Regions from separate parts of the Nitrobacter vulgaris genome, predicted to be linked through region 2. Evidence: predicted binding sites of a transcription regulator. Region 2 holds the regulator's gene; each other region holds the start of a gene.
What was found. The regulator LexA, encoded in region 2, represses DNA repair genes until DNA is damaged. The targets are predictions, from matches to a motif close to TGTTCNNNNTGTGTTCNG.

Region 1: a site for LexA is predicted at 1,765-1,782, ahead of GGQ85_RS21095 (DUF3072 domain-containing protein). Genes of this name have one in related genera too.
Region 3: a site for LexA is predicted at 2,950-2,967, ahead of GGQ85_RS11550 (single-stranded DNA-binding protein). Genes of this name have one in related genera too.

The regions. Positions count from the first base shown of each region.
Region 1 is NZ_JAVDPZ010000035.1:10,316-15,107, forward strand. It holds gene GGQ85_RS17025 (hypothetical protein) at 1-122, opposite strand, end outside; gene GGQ85_RS17030 (hypothetical protein) at 493-669, opposite strand; gene GGQ85_RS20940 (Lar family restriction alleviation protein) at 1,046-1,288, opposite strand; gene GGQ85_RS21095 (DUF3072 domain-containing protein) at 1,556-1,663, opposite strand; gene GGQ85_RS17035 (hypothetical protein) at 1,795-2,034, shown strand; gene GGQ85_RS17040 (hypothetical protein) at 2,578-3,726, opposite strand; gene GGQ85_RS20945 (ribbon-helix-helix domain-containing protein) at 3,823-4,068, opposite strand; gene GGQ85_RS17045 (hypothetical protein) at 4,422-4,769, opposite strand.
Region 2 is NZ_JAVDPZ010000001.1:118,217-123,652, forward strand. It holds gene GGQ85_RS00565 (glutamine--tRNA ligase/YqeY domain fusion protein) at 1-513, shown strand, start outside; gene GGQ85_RS00570 (ComEC/Rec2 family competence protein) at 600-2,891, shown strand; gene lexA (transcriptional repressor LexA) at 2,932-3,639, opposite strand; gene GGQ85_RS00580 (molybdopterin molybdotransferase MoeA) at 3,802-5,016, opposite strand; gene moaC (cyclic pyranopterin monophosphate synthase MoaC) at 5,241-5,436, opposite strand, start outside.
Region 3 is NZ_JAVDPZ010000016.1:59,484-64,919, reverse strand. It holds gene uvrA (excinuclease ABC subunit UvrA) at 1-1,702, opposite strand, end outside; gene GGQ85_RS11555 (outer membrane protein) at 1,981-2,751, opposite strand; gene GGQ85_RS11550 (single-stranded DNA-binding protein) at 3,137-3,628, shown strand; tRNA gene GGQ85_RS11545 (tRNA-Arg) at 3,666-3,742, opposite strand; gene GGQ85_RS11540 (alpha-2-macroglobulin family protein) at 4,218-5,436, shown strand, end outside.

The DNA.
Region 1 (4,792 bases), on a different contig from region 2:
TCGGCTTCAATCGATGCGAGACGCTTACGGGCATCCGATATGGCGTCGCGTAGGTTTATCACTTCAGAAAAGGCCCGATTGCGCTCTATGGCTTCGGACCGGACTTGATTGATCGTTTTCATTACCGCGCTGTCCCTTTGCGAGCGGCTGCGATTTCATCCATCATCTGGGCAGTTTTGCCGGTCATGCGTTCGCGGACGGCAGACCAATCCGAGGGAAGCGACCGGCTGCGGGTTTCGGCAATTTCTTGCTTCATCTCGGCTGTCAAATTCCGGCTCGGTTTACGATGATCGTTCTTGGAGGCTGTCTCCGGCTCTGAAACGAAGGAACGGACGAAATCCGGCAAGCTGATCGATCCTTGCGGCAAGGAGATCATGCGGTGGGAGTCTAGGCGACCGATTGCCTCGGTGAGCATCTTCCGGAATGCCTCAGGCGTCGGCCTGAGACCCTTCCGATCGCATTCGTCGGCCAATACATCTTCAAGGGCCTGCATCACGCGGCCTCGCGGCGCAAACCACCGATCAGGTATCGCCGGATTACGCTGGAACGGTTGGGTGCGCTGGCGTCATCCTTTGTTGCTTGGGCGTCGAGTGCTTTGAGGAGTTTCTGCGGCAAGGCGAGAGAGACCCTGACCATGGGGGAGTAGGTTAAATCAGTGAGATCAGACATGTAGTTTTTCCTTCAAACACGAAAAAACCCGCCGCCTTGAAAGGCGCGGGCTGGGGTAGAAATGAAAAAGACCGCCTTAAGGCGGTTCGGTTCAGATTGTGTATGGTACAGTGGCGATATTACCTACTTAATACCACGCATATGATGATTCCGTCAATAAACTTATAGTTGTAAATATCACCACATAATAATAAAATGCTCTTTATACGGGAAGCAAGGGGCGAGGCGGCAAACGATAGTTTGGAATATTGCATTTCTACTTCTGTATTCTTTTCGAGCGCTGGCATGGTGGCAACCAATAGTATGGTCCTGCCCCTGAGATCAATCTAGAATCGCCTCAGCGGACTGCTCTGTGTTGTCGCGTCTGATGTAGTTTTCAGCGCGTGATCCAGCCGACTTCCTCCGCCTCATGACGAGTATTCCAAAATTCGCTTGCACGCTCTTTTGCCTCATCCGAAATCGTAGCGACGGCAGCCGTGGAAGGCTGGGATTTACAGAGCGGGTTTACGCACTCGATGTGAGCCCTGTCCCTAATCCTATCCAGCTCCGGGTTGCGGTCGCGCTCCGACCAAAGATTCGGTTGCTCACCGCAAAACGGACAGGGGAGTAGTTTGCTCATTTCAACCTCGACGGGTGCCTCGTAGTTAGTATCGCGAAGGTCTCCGAGGTTTCAAAAAAAGAAACCCGCCACGGGGGAATGGCGGGCTCTTTTCCGGGGGTGGAAGCTGGGGGGACTTCCACAAGGTTTAATCTTCTCACCTCCTTGTCGTTCCTATTGGGCCGCTGGGCCACGGCCTTGTGAACAAAGCCCCCTGGCGCCAGTGTCTTTCCACGAGGCCTAAACGCACCCCGCCAAACGGTGGTCCGGGCTTGTCGCGACGGGCGGCTAGAAGGAATCGGCGAGGGCGATTTCCCTTTTCAACTCATCAATTCGGCGCTGCGCCTCCTGATGGGTAAGGCGGAAATCGAACATCCGCTCCTGGTAGGCTTCCAAGGCTAACATCCTGAGGGTCACGGCTTGGTCGGGGCTCATGGTCATGTGTTCTGGGAGACGGGACATTTTCTGAGGCTCGGCTTCATTTTGCGCTTGAAGTGTGTTCCCTATTTGTTCTTTATAGATCGGCCATGGACATCAATCAAGCCCGACTGAAACAGAACATCGCCCGCATTCGCCGAGACATCAGGAAAACTTCCCGCGAGATGCAGGCGCTGTTGGATGCCGAGCTCGACTGCACGGGTGCGGCGCGGGTCCTGGTGCACCTCCAGAACGATCTGAGACTTTACCTGGAGAAACTGGAATGTGGGATTCAGAGGGGGGAAGGCTCGCACCCAGCGCCAACGTCGCGGCCAGGAGAGGCGTCGTAATCGGGGGGCCGCTCAGTTACCTGCATCTACACCCGGCAATCTGCTTCCTACGGCGGAAATGGCTGACAGTTCAGCACGACTAGCGCGCCGTTCGGCCTCCTAAGGGCGCGGAAGCACGGGGTAAAAAGCGGACGCTCCGGTTCGGGGGTGGTTTGATGCTGTCTGAAATCCCGTGGTATGCGGCTTTCCACCCGGCCATCCAACCGTCCATCCACCCGGCTTTGATCTTGAGCAAATGAGCATGTCGGCAATGCCACGATCGCGAAAGCGAAGATCATCTTGCATAAGGCGCTCATGATCTAAGAATACCGACCCGGGGCATGTGTTCCAGCGATGACCCCTCTGCGGCCCCTAAGATCCTCGCTGGTGCGTTTTTAGGTCTGGCTGCTTTGATGGCCCTATACCCGTATACGGTATCGCATCGGTGGACAACGTCGCGGCAAAGAAAGGCGTTGGAAAGGGCCGGCTAGCTGTAGATGTCCCGGCAGTCTTAGTTCCTGCCGGGTCATTGTTTCGCCAGACCGCTAACTTTAGGACCGAGTCCTAAAACCGTGGATCTTCGTGGTAGTGATACCACTCTTCTCCCACCGCTCGCTTTTGCTGGGATCGTTGATTGTCATTGTTCGCCACTTCCGGAAGCACAGGCTCGTCACTGTCACCTTCCTCCGGAGCTACATAGTAGTAGGAATCCGGCGACACGATATCCTCGTCCATATCTCTGAGGAACGAACACAACGATCTCGCGTATAGTTCTTGCCTGGCTTGTAGTCTGATGTGACGGTCATAGGCGATCTCTATTCGACGCCAATGAACACCGTCCTTCACCAAATTCCAGAATCGAACTGATGCACCTCTATCGACGCCACGACCCCTAGGATGCTCTTCATCACCGGTTTCTTTAGGTTGCGCGGCCAGCATTCTTTCTAACGACTGGTAAGCTCCGTGTTTCGACACCGGCTTGCTAGAGTTCTCCGGCTGAGCTTTTTCATCTATGCCGGAAGACGCCGAAGGCGCGTCACTCTCAGCATTATGCGCGCTGCCCCGACGACAGTTCGGGGATTCTTTTATATTTGGACAATCATATTGGGCGTTACATTGGGCGTTAGGTTGGACATTAGGCTTCTTCCTGAGCAGTTCGCTTACTGCTTCCTGAGAAGTACCTACTTCTTCCTGAGCAGCACCTACTTCTTCCTGAGAAGTACCCTTGTCGTCCTCCGCGACACCCCCTTGTCGGTTAGAACCACATTCCGTGTCGCTTTCACGGACACGCCGTTGCGCTCTGTTCGAACGGGCAGCCCGTCGTGGCGCGCTCTCTGACACGGTGGAATCATCACCCACTTCGTCCTTGTCTCGCGACTTCCATTCCTCACGAGCCTTCTTAAGTTCTTTCAAAACCGATTCGGCTTTCAACATATTTAGGCGGTAAGAATTATTCCGTTTTGAGCCATCCACAGTCATCCAATCGCGTTTGATCTTATCGATCGTTTTGGCGACCATGGAAGAGCTAAAGCCGTAGACATGTTCAAGATATTTGTATGTTGGGAATGAGTACCCTTCTTCTTTGTTGAAGTGATCGGCAATCACCCCTGCTATTGCCCGTTCTCCGGAAGTGAATTCATCAGTGAAATCGATGGCGCGGCGAAAGCGACTCACGTTTACTTCAATCTTGCTTTTCTCAGTATTTTCGTGCATTCTTCAATCTCAGTTTTGGTTGTCGAATAGTCTCACCTAGGCCGCTTTCCAGAGCGGCCTTTGGTGTGTCTGGGGTGGTGTTAGGTGCGACGTTGCTTACGCCGATTCTGCGATCTGCATTTTGTCCAGCATGTCGTTGATCGCCCGGCGAACTAGGTCGGACCGCGATATTTTCAGCCGGAGTCGGGCCTCATCGATCCGACCCATCAAGTGACTGTTTAAGCGGACCGAAAGAAACGGCTTCGCAGCGTCCGCATCGTAGAAGAAGCGCGACAAGTTATTTTCTCCTCGTAGTGTGTTTCGGTGTGAAGTGTGACGGTTGATGATGGTGCGGGCTTGCACCTAATGAGTCCATTCGAAACCCCGCACCCGCACGACCGTTCTCACTTTCCCCAGTCCGCCGCTTTCCGCTCCGGAGAACACCCCCGAAAAACAGAGGGTAAGTGCCCGGTAGCAGAACCGATTATCCGAAAACAATTGTAATTATTACAGTAACTTAAGTAGCGGTTTACGGCCTTTTTTTGGGAGTCGGGTGGGTCCTTCCTGGCAGAGTTGTTGGATCGACCGTGGCCTACCCAAGAGCGGATTTTTTCGGTCTCATGAGGCATCGGCCAGCGACGAAAGTAGAACATACCATGGCCAGTGTTCGCCATACGCTCTCCAACAGAGCGCTCTGACGTGACGATGTGATGGGCTTAGAGATGACCGGTGGCAAATGCTCGATCGATATCGACCCGGCTAGAACCTGATCGAAGCCATTGCCGAATCCATCCTGGGATGGCCATCGATTCAATATCGAGCAACCTCATCGGATCAGTATCAAGGCACCGAAGTGCCTCCCATAACTGGTCGATAGCTTTCCGTAAACGTGACTGGCTGACCGAAACAAGACAAAGATCACCGTCGCACGATCTAGCAATGTGTTGACCGGTTTTCACGTCATACTCGCCTTCGTAACCTCGATACTCGAATTTCATTTCGTTAATTCCATAGTTGCGACTGGCCTCATCAAACAAACCCTGCGTCGGTGTGTCCATGAGCATTTGTTAGCTTTCATGCAAAAGGG
Region 2 (5,436 bases):
TATATCGAGCAGGAAGATTTCATGGAAAATCCGCCGAAGAAGTTCTTCCGCTTGTCGCCGGGCAAGGAAGTGCGGCTGCGATATGCGTATTTCATCACATGCCGCGATGTGGTGAAGAACTCCGCGGGTGAAGTGCTCGAACTCCGCTGCACCTACGATCCGGCGACCAAAGGTGGCAATGCGCCTGACGGCCGAAAGGTGAAGGCCACAATGCATTGGGTGAACGCGGCGGACGCCGTGCCGGCCGAGATCAGACTTTACGGTCATCTGTTCGATACCGAGCAGCCCGACGCGGCGAACTTCGTATCCCAACTCAATCCGCAATCGCTTCAAACTCTGTCCGGCTGCATGGTTGAGCCCGCTCTCGCCCGAGAGGATGACGGAGGTTCAGTGCAGTTCGAACGGCAGGGCTATTTCTGCCGGGATAAGGATTCGTCTCCCGGCAGCCTTGTGTTCAACCGGACGGTCGGCCTGCGCGACACCTGGGCCAAGGTCGCGGCGACCGGCTCCTGATTTCACCGGTATTCCGTATCCGTTCCACTGTTCGCCGTGCAGCCTCTTCCGCTAGCATCGCCGCGAGGGCGTGAAGGGGCAGCCGGATGGCGGAGCGGGGCAGGGCTCGCGATCGGAGGGGAGGGTACGCAGGAACGTGGCCGACGCGGCAGGCCGTCGCTGCTCCTTCACAAATGCCTTCGGGCACCTTACCGGCAATGGTGGCGCGACTGCGAGCCTGGGCTGGCGCGGAAGCGGCAGCCGGCCAACTCTTGCCGTGGGTACCGGTGGCATTTGGCACAGGTATTGCGATCTATTTTTCGGCCGATCACGAGCCCGTTCTCTGGGTTGTCTCCGCGACCGCCGTAGCTCTGTTTGTGGTGGCGCTGCTCTTGCGCCGGCATCGGATGTTTGCCGCCGCTGTCATGGTCGCGGCGGTCGCCGCAGGATTTGCCGTCGCCACGATCAAGACGGCACAGGTTTCCCACGTTGTCCTGACGCGGCCGATGTACACGCCCTTGCTCCAGGGCTTCGTCGAAACCAGCGAGGTGCGCGAGCGGACCGATAGATTTGTTCTGCGCGTCGTTCGGATGGATAATCGGCGGTCGCACATCAAGCTCGATCGCGTGCGGCTGTCGGTCAGGAAGGGTGCCGCGCCCGCCGTTGGGAGCTTCGTGGAGTTGAAAGCGCGATTGCAGCCGCCGCTTACGCCCGTGCGGCCCGGAAGCTACGACTTCGCCCGCGATATGTATTTCCATGGCATTGGCGCGTCCGGCTTCGTCATGGGCGCCATCAGGACCGTGAGCTCTCCGCATGGTGGTGGGCTCGCATTGCGCTATGCCGCGCTGATGCAGGAGTTGCGCGATACCATCGACGCCCGCATCCGTCTTGTTCTCAGCGACGACTCGCGGGCCATTGCCACCGCGCTTCTGACCGGACGGCGCGACGCCATCACGACGCCGGTTAATGAGGCGATGTTCATTTCGGGATTGGGCCATGTGCTTTCGATTTCCGGCTATCATATGGCCGTCGTCGCTGGCGTGGTCTTCTTCGCGGTGCGTGCGCTGTTGGCGCTGGTTCCGGCGTTGACGGCAACCTTCCCGATCAAGAAGTGGTCGGCGGCTGCGGCGCTTGCGGCAGCCGCCTTTTATCTTCTGCTGTCGGGCGCCGAGGTTGCGACCCAGCGCTCGTTCTTCATGACGGCGGTGGTGCTGATCGCGATCATGGTGGACAGGCGCGCTATTACGTTTCGCACACTCGCGGTGGCGGCGATGATCGTGCTTGCGATTGCGCCGGAGTCATTGATCCACCCGAGCTTTCAAATGTCGTTCGCGGCGACGCTCGGGTTGGTGGCGCTAGTTCAGGTCGGGATGCCGAAGATGCTTGCAACCCCCGATCACTCGCCGACGGCGAGGGCCGCTCTGTGGGGTGGACGCGAAATCGCCATGCTGGCGCTGGCGTCACTCGTGGCCGGACTCGCGACCACGCCGTATGTCGCGTTCCATTTCCATCGGGTGACGCCATACGGCATTGTTGCGAACCTGCTGGCGATGCCGGTGATCTCGGCGCTGGTGATGCCGGCCGGGCTTCTCGGACTTGCGGCCATGCCGTTTGGCTTCGACGGCGTGTTCTGGCGGCTGATGGACTTTGGCATCGAATGGATGGTCGCTGTGGCTCAATGGGTAGCGGCGCTTCCGGGCGCCATCGGTCATACGGCTGCTTTTGGAACGGGGCCGCTGCTCGCGGCGACCGCGGGCATCATTCTGCTCGGACTGTTGAGAACACCGCTGCGCTGGAGCGGCGCGGTTGTGGTCGCGCTGGCGATCGTGTGGTCATTTGCGGTGACGCCGCCGGATATCCTGATCTCCGCGGAAGGTCGCAATGTCGCCGTGAGGGGCGGGGACGGCCGGCTGCGCCTCATCAGTACGAGTAAGGACTCTTTCACGGTCAGGGAATGGCTTGCCGCCGACGGGGATGGGCGTGGGTCTGCCGACCCTACGCTGGCGGAAGGCGTCTCATGCGACGATGAGGGCTGCGTGGTCAAGGTGAGTGGAGGTGGACTTGTCGCGCTTACGCGGCGTCCGGAGGCGATGCAGGATGATTGTACGCGGGCGGAGCTCATGGTGACGCCGTGGCAGGCTCCGGAGGGGTGCCCAGCGCAGGTGATCGATCAAAACAGGCTGCGGCGTGAAGGCGCTCTTGCCTTGTGGCGAACCCCAAGTGCTTCAAGATCTGGTGCTTCAAGATCCGGCTTTGCTGTTGATGCCGCACGTCCTGTCGGCGTCGATCGTCCCTGGTCATCCGCTGCCGTCGATGAACAGTCGGCACAGCTGCAATCAAAACCGGAACCCCCGGCCGACGCCACGCCGGTGCCCGAGGATCTCCAGCCGGACGATTGAACGGCTCGTCCACGGTTGGAGCCTTTCGCTCCTGATGAAATCAGTACTTGCGGTAAATGCCGATCAGTCTGCCCTGGATCTGGACCCGATTGGGCGGAAGTATGCGAACTTCGTAAGCCGTGTTCGCCGGCTCCAGCGCGATCGAAGCGCCGCGACGGCGGAAGCGTTTCAACGTCGCTTCCTCGTCGTCGATCAGGGCAACGACGATGTCGCCGGTATCAGCGGTCTGGTTCCGCTGGATCAACGCAAGATCGCCATCGAGAATTCCGGCATCGACCATGGAATCGCCGCGTACCTCAAGCGCGTAGTGTTCGCCGGTACCAAGCATGTCGGGCGGCACGCTGACGGTGTGGCTGCAGGTCTGCAACGCTTCGATCGGCGTGCCGGCTGCAATCCGTCCCATCACCGGAACGGCGACCGGACGTTCCGCATCGTCGACGACAGCGCCGCCGCTGCTGCGGCGGACTTTGCCCAGATTGCCTTCGATGACGCTCGGTGTGAAACCGCGACGGCCGCCGCCGCCGCTGGCGGCGAGTTCGGGCAGTTTGATGACTTCGATGGCGCGGGCGCGGTTGGGCAGACGGCGGATGAATCCTCGTTCTTCCAGCGCGGTAATCAGGCGATGGATGCCGGACTTCGAGCGCAGGTCGAGCGCGTCCTTCATTTCATCGAACGAGGGCGGCACGCCGGATTCTTTCAGCCGTTCGTTGATAAAACGCAGGAGTTCATACTGTTTGCGCGTGAGCATCCCGACCCAGTCCCTGGTTGATGGGTTCTTGCCAACTAGGGGACATCGGGCCTGCAGCCCTTATAACCCCGCGGCACGAACCTCGAAACAAATCATGAACATACACTATATGTTCGATATGTGTTCCGCAACCCTTTAATTTAAGGTCAACAAAGCGACGTTTTATGACAGCGAAAGCTTAATGATGGCGCAGGGCTCGCCTTTGCTTGCAGCCGGCGCAAATGGCGTGCGGATTACGAGAGCCTCTGCCGCAGCGAGTTTTCCCATCAGCGAGCTGTCCTGATGCCCGATCGGCGTCGCGACCGGCAAGCCGTCCGTCGAGGGTGTGAGTCGGGCGCGCAGATAATCCTGCCTGGCTTGATTGGCGCTAACATCGCTGCCGAGCAGCGCCGGTTCAATGCAGTGGTGCACATCTTCACGCCCCGATAGCGCGCGAATCAGCGGCACCATGAACAGAAACGCGCAGATGTAGGACGAGACGGGATTGCCGGGGAGGCCGATCACCCGCATCGGGCCTAGACGTCCGTGCATCATCGGCTTGCCCGGCCGCAGTGCGATCCGCCAGAACGCAATCTCCACGCCTTCCGCCTCCAGTGCACGCTTGACGAAGTCATGGTCGCCGACCGACGCGCCGCCGGTCGTAACCAGAATGTCGGCGCCGCTCTCGCGGGCGCGGCGGATCGCGGCGGTTGTGGCGTCCATTGTGTCGGCGGCGATACCGAGGTCGATCGCCTCGGCGCCTTCGCCTCGGGCGAGTGCGCGAAGCGCGTAGCCGTTGGACAAGATGATCTGGCCCGGACCGGGCGTCGCGCCCGGCAAAACCAGTTCGTCACCCGTGGCGAGCATCGCTATTGTGGGACGGCGATGCACCGGCAGGTCCGGATAGTTCATGCCGGCAGCAAGGGAAAGATGGCGGTCGGTGAGATGGCTGCTGGCCCGGATCAGGACGTCGCCCTCACGAAAATCCACGCCGGCAGGACGAATGTTCTTTCCGGGAGCAGTGGCTTCCTTGACGATGACGTGGTTGCCGTCGCGTTCGGTGTCTTCCTGGATCACGACTGTATCGGCGCTGTCCGGCACTACGCCGCCGGTGAAAATCCGTAAGGCCTCGCCGGTTTGCAGCGCGCGCTCGAGCGGCCGTCCCGCAGCGATCTCACCGATCACCTGTAGCCGCGCTGGAATTGTCGCGATGTCCGCTGCGCGCACCGCATAGCCGTCCATCGCCGACATTGCGACCGGCGGCTGAGTCCGGCGCGAGGGGAGATCGCGCGCCAACACCCGGCGATGCGCGGCTTCGAGAGCCACGGGTTCCTCCGGGAGCGGTTCGACTCCGGCAAGAACAGCCGCAAGGGCGTCGGCGACCGTCATCAGGGGCATGACCATTCTCCTAGAGCATTTTCCGGCCGTGCGATCAGCCGTAAGAAAATCCCCTCAATCAATAGCTTGCGCGTATTCTGATCGCAAAACCGGTATCCATTTTTGCGGAATACGCGCTAGGCGCGATGCGCCTGGCGGGCGCGTCAAACATCTACCGAACTCGCGGCTCGCATACAACGGTACTAAGAGCCAAAATGCCGCTTAACGACGCATTCGCGCGGCGGCTATGGTTCTGAGGCGGTATCCGTCACAAGATAGTGGCCGGACTTGCCGCCCTTTTTCTCGACGAGGTGAATGCCCTCGATCCGGACGCCGCGTTCCACGGCCTTGATCATGTCGTAGATCGTCAGGCAGGCGACGGATACCGCCGTGAGGGCTTCCATCTCTACTCCGGTCGGGCCGGAGACTTTGACGCTTGCG
Region 3 (5,436 bases), on a different contig from region 2:
GAGTTTCAAGCAGGCGGGCGTTGTCGCGCTGGTGCAAGCCGATGGAAGGCTCGTCCAGCACATACAGTACGCCGGTCAGGCCTGAACCGATCTGCGAAGCAAGCCGAATGCGCTGGCTCTCGCCGCCTGACAGCGTGCCGGAAGCGCGTGACAGCGTAAGATAATTAAGGCCAACGTCGAGCAGAAACGACAGTCGCTCGCGGATCTCCTTGAGTACGCGGCCGGCAATTTCGTTCTGCTGCACCGAGAGCACTGTCGGAACGGTCTCGAACCATTCGCCGGCAAGACGAACAGACAGTTCGCTGATCTCGCCGATGTGCTTGCCCCCGATCTTGACGCACAGTGCCTCCTGCTTGAGCCGATAGCCCTTGCAGGAATCGCACGGCACGTCGGAGAAATATTTTCCAAGCTCCTCGCGCGCCCATTCGCTTTCGGTTTCGCGATAACGACGATCGATGTTGGGGATAATGCCTTCGAATGGCTTCCTGGTTTCGTAGGAGCGCACGCCGTCTTCATAGGAGAACTTGATCTCACTGTCGCCCGAGCCATGCAAAAGCGCGGCCTGCGTCTTCTTCGGCAAGTCCTTCCATTTGGTATCCAGAGCGAATTTGTAAAATTTGCCAAGCGCGGTGAGGGTCTGCAAGTAGTATGGTGACGACGATTTTGCCCACGGTGCGATCGCGCCTTTGCGCAGCGTCAATTCCCTGTTCGGGATGACGAGATCTTCATCGACGTGCTGCTCGATACCGAGACCACCGCATTTCGGGCAGGCGCCGTAGGGATTATTGAACGAGAACAGCCGCGGTTCGATCTCAGGAAGTGTGAAGCCGGACACGGGGCACGCGAACTTTTCCGAGAACAGGATGCGTTCAGGACCGCTCTTGTCGTGGATCTTCGCGATTTTCTTCTTTTCGCCCTCTCCGGCGAGAGGTGAAGGAGGCGCGTCCGCATATTCGATCACCGCCAGCCCCTCTGCGAGCTTCAAAGCAGTCTCGAATGACTCAGCCAGCCGCTGGCCCAGATCCGGCCTTACAACGATGCGGTCGACTACCACGTCGATATCGTGCGGAAACTTTTTATCCAGAGTGGGAGCATCGGCAAGTTCGTAAAAAGCTCCGTCGATCTTGACGCGCTGAAAACCCTTTTTGAGATACTCTGCCAGTTCTTTTCGATACTCGCCCTTTCGGCCGCGAACGACCGGCGCCAGCAGATAGAGCCGCGTGCCATCGGGCAGCGCCAATACCCGGTCGACCATCTGCGACACCGTCTGGCTTTCGATCGGCAGGCCGGTTGCGGGCGAATAGGGCACGCCGACGCGCGCCCACAATAGCCGCATGTAATCGTAGATCTCGGTCACGGTCCCCACGGTCGAGCGCGGATTCTTCGAAGTCGTTTTCTGCTCGATGGAGATCGCCGGCGACAGCCCGTCGATCTGATCGACGTCGGGCTTCTGCATCATCTCCAGAAACTGGCGCGCGTAAGCCGACAGGGACTCGACATAGCGGCGCTGACCCTCGGCATAGATGGTGTCAAACGCCAGCGAGGACTTGCCAGAGCCGGAGAGGCCGGTGAACACCACGAGTTTGTCGCGTGGGATTTCCAGATCGACATTCTTGAGGTTGTGTTCGCGAGCGCCGCGAATCGTGATGGCGCGACTCGCGGGACTCAATTGTTGCCGCTTCGCCTTGATGACTTCGTCCATGACAGGCTTTTCCGGATGCAGAAGCCGCACCGCGTTTGGGCGCGCCCCGCCGGGCAATCCCCGGAGTGGCGCCATCTGTAGCAGTCTGTGGAACGTAGATAGAACAGCGGGCGATTTCCAGAGGGCGTCAGCGATCATCCCCGATTTCATCGGGAGGAGCAGCACGGCGTATCAGTAGGCTGCCCGTTGGCGGGGTTGCCTGCGACCCTTGGCTCAAACAAAAAGGCCGGCAAAAAGCCGGCCTTTCAAGTTTTCCAAGAACGTCGGATCAGACGCGATCAGTACCGTGCAATGGCTGGGCCACCCCAGCGGTAATTGATGCGCGCCGTGACGAGATCCACGTCCTGGCCGATATTGTCGGTTCCAAACAGCGTACCGGCGGCCCCTGCAACACCATTGTTGATGAAGGTATATCTGTTGCTACCCATAAAGATGTGATCGTACTCGAATCCGAGCGACCAGTTTGGCGCAAATCCATATTCGAGGCCGACGCCGACCGTAGCGCCCCAGTCGGTATTATTGACGTTGTTGGTCACCTGAACGCCAGTCAGGGTGCCAAGGCTCCGGTATCGGTTAGAGGTCACGGCGGCGCCGCCCTTCACGTAAAGCAACGTGGCATCCCAAGCATACCCGACCTGGCCAGTGAACAGGCCGAACGCACCCAGATGGCTGTCGTTGGTGAAGGCAGGGAAGGCGAGGCTGGCACGGCGACCACTTATATCGGCCCAGTTACCCTGAGCTTCCAGCCCGAACACCCAATTGCTGCTCTGCCAGCGATAGCCGATCTGACCACCGGCCGTGCCGCCGGTTGCGTCATGGCAACCTTCACGCGCCACGACAACCCCTGCGGGCGTCGTGAAGTCCCAGCAATTGCGGCTCGATCCCCAGCCACCGTTCGCGCCGATGTAGAAGCCGCTCCAATCGTAAATCGCGGCCACCATCGGAGGGGCCTTCGTATATGGACGCGGGGCAAGGTCGGCCGCAGTGGCGGGCGCGGCACCAAGGCCAATAGCGAGAGCACCGACGGCCCCAATCAGAAACTTGTTCATTTCAATCCCCGGATTTTTGCTTTAATTTCAACAACTAAAGCGCGAGCGCTGCTAGTTACCCCGAAACTTGTGAATCAGTTATACCCTCAGGCGCGGCAAATTGCCGTCTCTCAAATGCAACACTCTAGGTCAAATTGGTTGTCCCCGCGGGCGGAGTATCTCGGCGAGAGGTCTGCGCGGACTTTTGGGCTTATTCTTGAGAACAAATAAAGAACATTATACCATACTCGATCCGTGGATAACCCGGCGATGAGCCTCTCGGCGCGGCGAGGGGAGTGTAGGCTGCTTGAACGCCGTCACGGCTCGATTTTGAAGCGGCAACATCCGTTTGGGTTAGCACCGGTTTTGAGCTAGCAATCGGGAATTGGGGACATGGAGAACGGCGATGGCGGGTAGCGTGAACAAAGTTATTCTGATTGGCAATCTCGGAGCCGACCCGGAAATCAAGCGGACCCAGGACGGACGGCCGATCGCCAATCTGCGGATTGCAACCTCTGAAACCTGGCGCGACAGGACCAGCGGCGAGCGCAAGGAAAAAACAGAGTGGCATCGCGTCGTGATTTTCAACGAAGGCCTCTGCAAGGTTGTTGAGCAGTATTTGAAGAAAGGCTCCAAGGTCTACATCGAGGGTCAGTTGCAGACCCGAAAATGGACCGACCAAAGCGGTGTCGAAAAATACTCCACCGAAGTGGTGCTACAGAATTTCAATTCGACTCTGACAATGCTCGATGGCCGCAACAGCGGCGGTGGCGGCAACTTCGGATCTGACGATTCCGGCGGCGACTTCGGGTCCGGAAGTCCGTCAGGCGGAGCGCCGCGCCGCGCCGCGGCCGCCGGTAGCCACCGCAGCGACATGGACGACGACATTCCGTTTTAGCGAGTGAAAATAACCTGGTGTTTACTGCGCCGGTTTTTGGCGATCCCGGCAGGATTCGAACCTGCAACCCGCGGAGTAGAAATCCGCTACTCTATCCAGTTGAGCTACGGGACCGTTTAAAGCTTCATCTCCCAAAAGCTTCATCTCACCGCAATATGAAAAAACCGCCTTCGCGCCAAGTCCGATCCGAACCATTTCGATCGGGCGGGCGACAAACAGGTGCGATCCGTTCGTCTCGAGTGCGTACAGACGCCTCGTACGGGCAGTCCGAGGACGATGAATCGGAATTCCTTTGCGCTGGACTTATACTGTAGCGATACGGGATAAGGCAATGAATCTGCTACATTTTGGTGCATTTTCTGGCACGGGCGGTTTGATTCTGACATTCGCATCCCGTTCAGGCCGGTGTCGCGAAGTTAAAAACGAACGACCAACAGCAAGTATAACCTGTTAGTGGAGTTTTGGCCGTGATCGTGTTTCGAACTCGCGGCCCATGGATTGCAAGTGTCAAATTCGATTTCGATCCCGCACAGCGCAGAACTCTGACCCGGGAACACCCCAGCGACATTTATGCGCGCAGGAGCTTTTTATGACCAGGATGGTTCGCGCCGTAGCCCTCTGTGCGACCTTACTCATCGGGCTTGGATCAGTTGCCCTGGCAGCAGATAAAGCCTTCAAGCGGGATGATCTTGCCGACGCGGCAATCAAGCTCGAGGCTCAGATCAAGAGCGAAGCAGGCACTATCACCAAATCGGCCCCGACTTTGCGCGCCGATGCCGACGCGGCCTTCAAACGAGCCGATTTTCGCAGCGGTCTTCAGATACTCGGCCAGATCTCAACGGTCGTACCAGCCGACAGCGGCAACTGGCTGCGCCTGGCACGGACAATCTTCCAGATCAGACCCACCACAAGTCAGGAACAAACCTTTCTGCTCGAACGAGCATCCACCGCCGCCTATCTCGCCTACCAGCGAGCGAACGATTCTGCTGTCGAAGCTGATGCATTAGCGGTTCTCGGGCGCGCATTTTCGGATCGAAAGCTGTGGCGGCCAGCCCTCGACACGTTGCGGCTTTCGCTTGATCTGCGCGAGGTCGCCGATGTTCGCGCGCAGTACGAAAAAATGCGAGACGACCATGGCTTTCGGCTGCTCGATTACACCGTGGATTCGGACTCGGCATCGCCTCGAGTCTGCTTCCAGTTCTCTGAGGATCTTGCCAAGAGGACGGACTTTTCACCATTCGTGACGCTGGCCGGGGTCGACCGGCCGGCGCTGTCTTCGGAAGACAGACAGCTCTGTGTCGAGGGCCTCAAGCACGGTGAGCGCTACAATATCCATCTGCGCTCCGGGCTGCCATCGACCGTGAAGGAGGGTCTGCCGAAATCCGCTGAATTCAACGTCTATGTGCGCGACCGTAAGCCCTTCGTCCGCTTCACCGGACGGGCCTACGTGCTGCCGCGCGTTGGCCAGCGCGGCATCCCGCTGGTCAGCGTCAACACCCAGACGGTGACCGTCAAGGTGTTCCGGATCGGCGACCGCAATCTCATCAATGCCGTTGTCGACAGCGATTTTCAGAAGACGCTCAGCGGCTATCAGTTGTTTAATCTCGGCAACGAACGCGGGATCAAAGTCTGGTCGGGCGAGGTTGCGACGGCCTCCACGCTGAACGCCGATGTGACGACCGCGTTTCCCGTCGATGAAGCGCTCGGAAACCTCCAACCCGGCGTTTATGTGATGACGGCCGCGCCAAAGGGGCCGTCCTCAATGGAGGACGAAGAGTCCAACTCGCTGGCGACTCAGTGGTTCATCG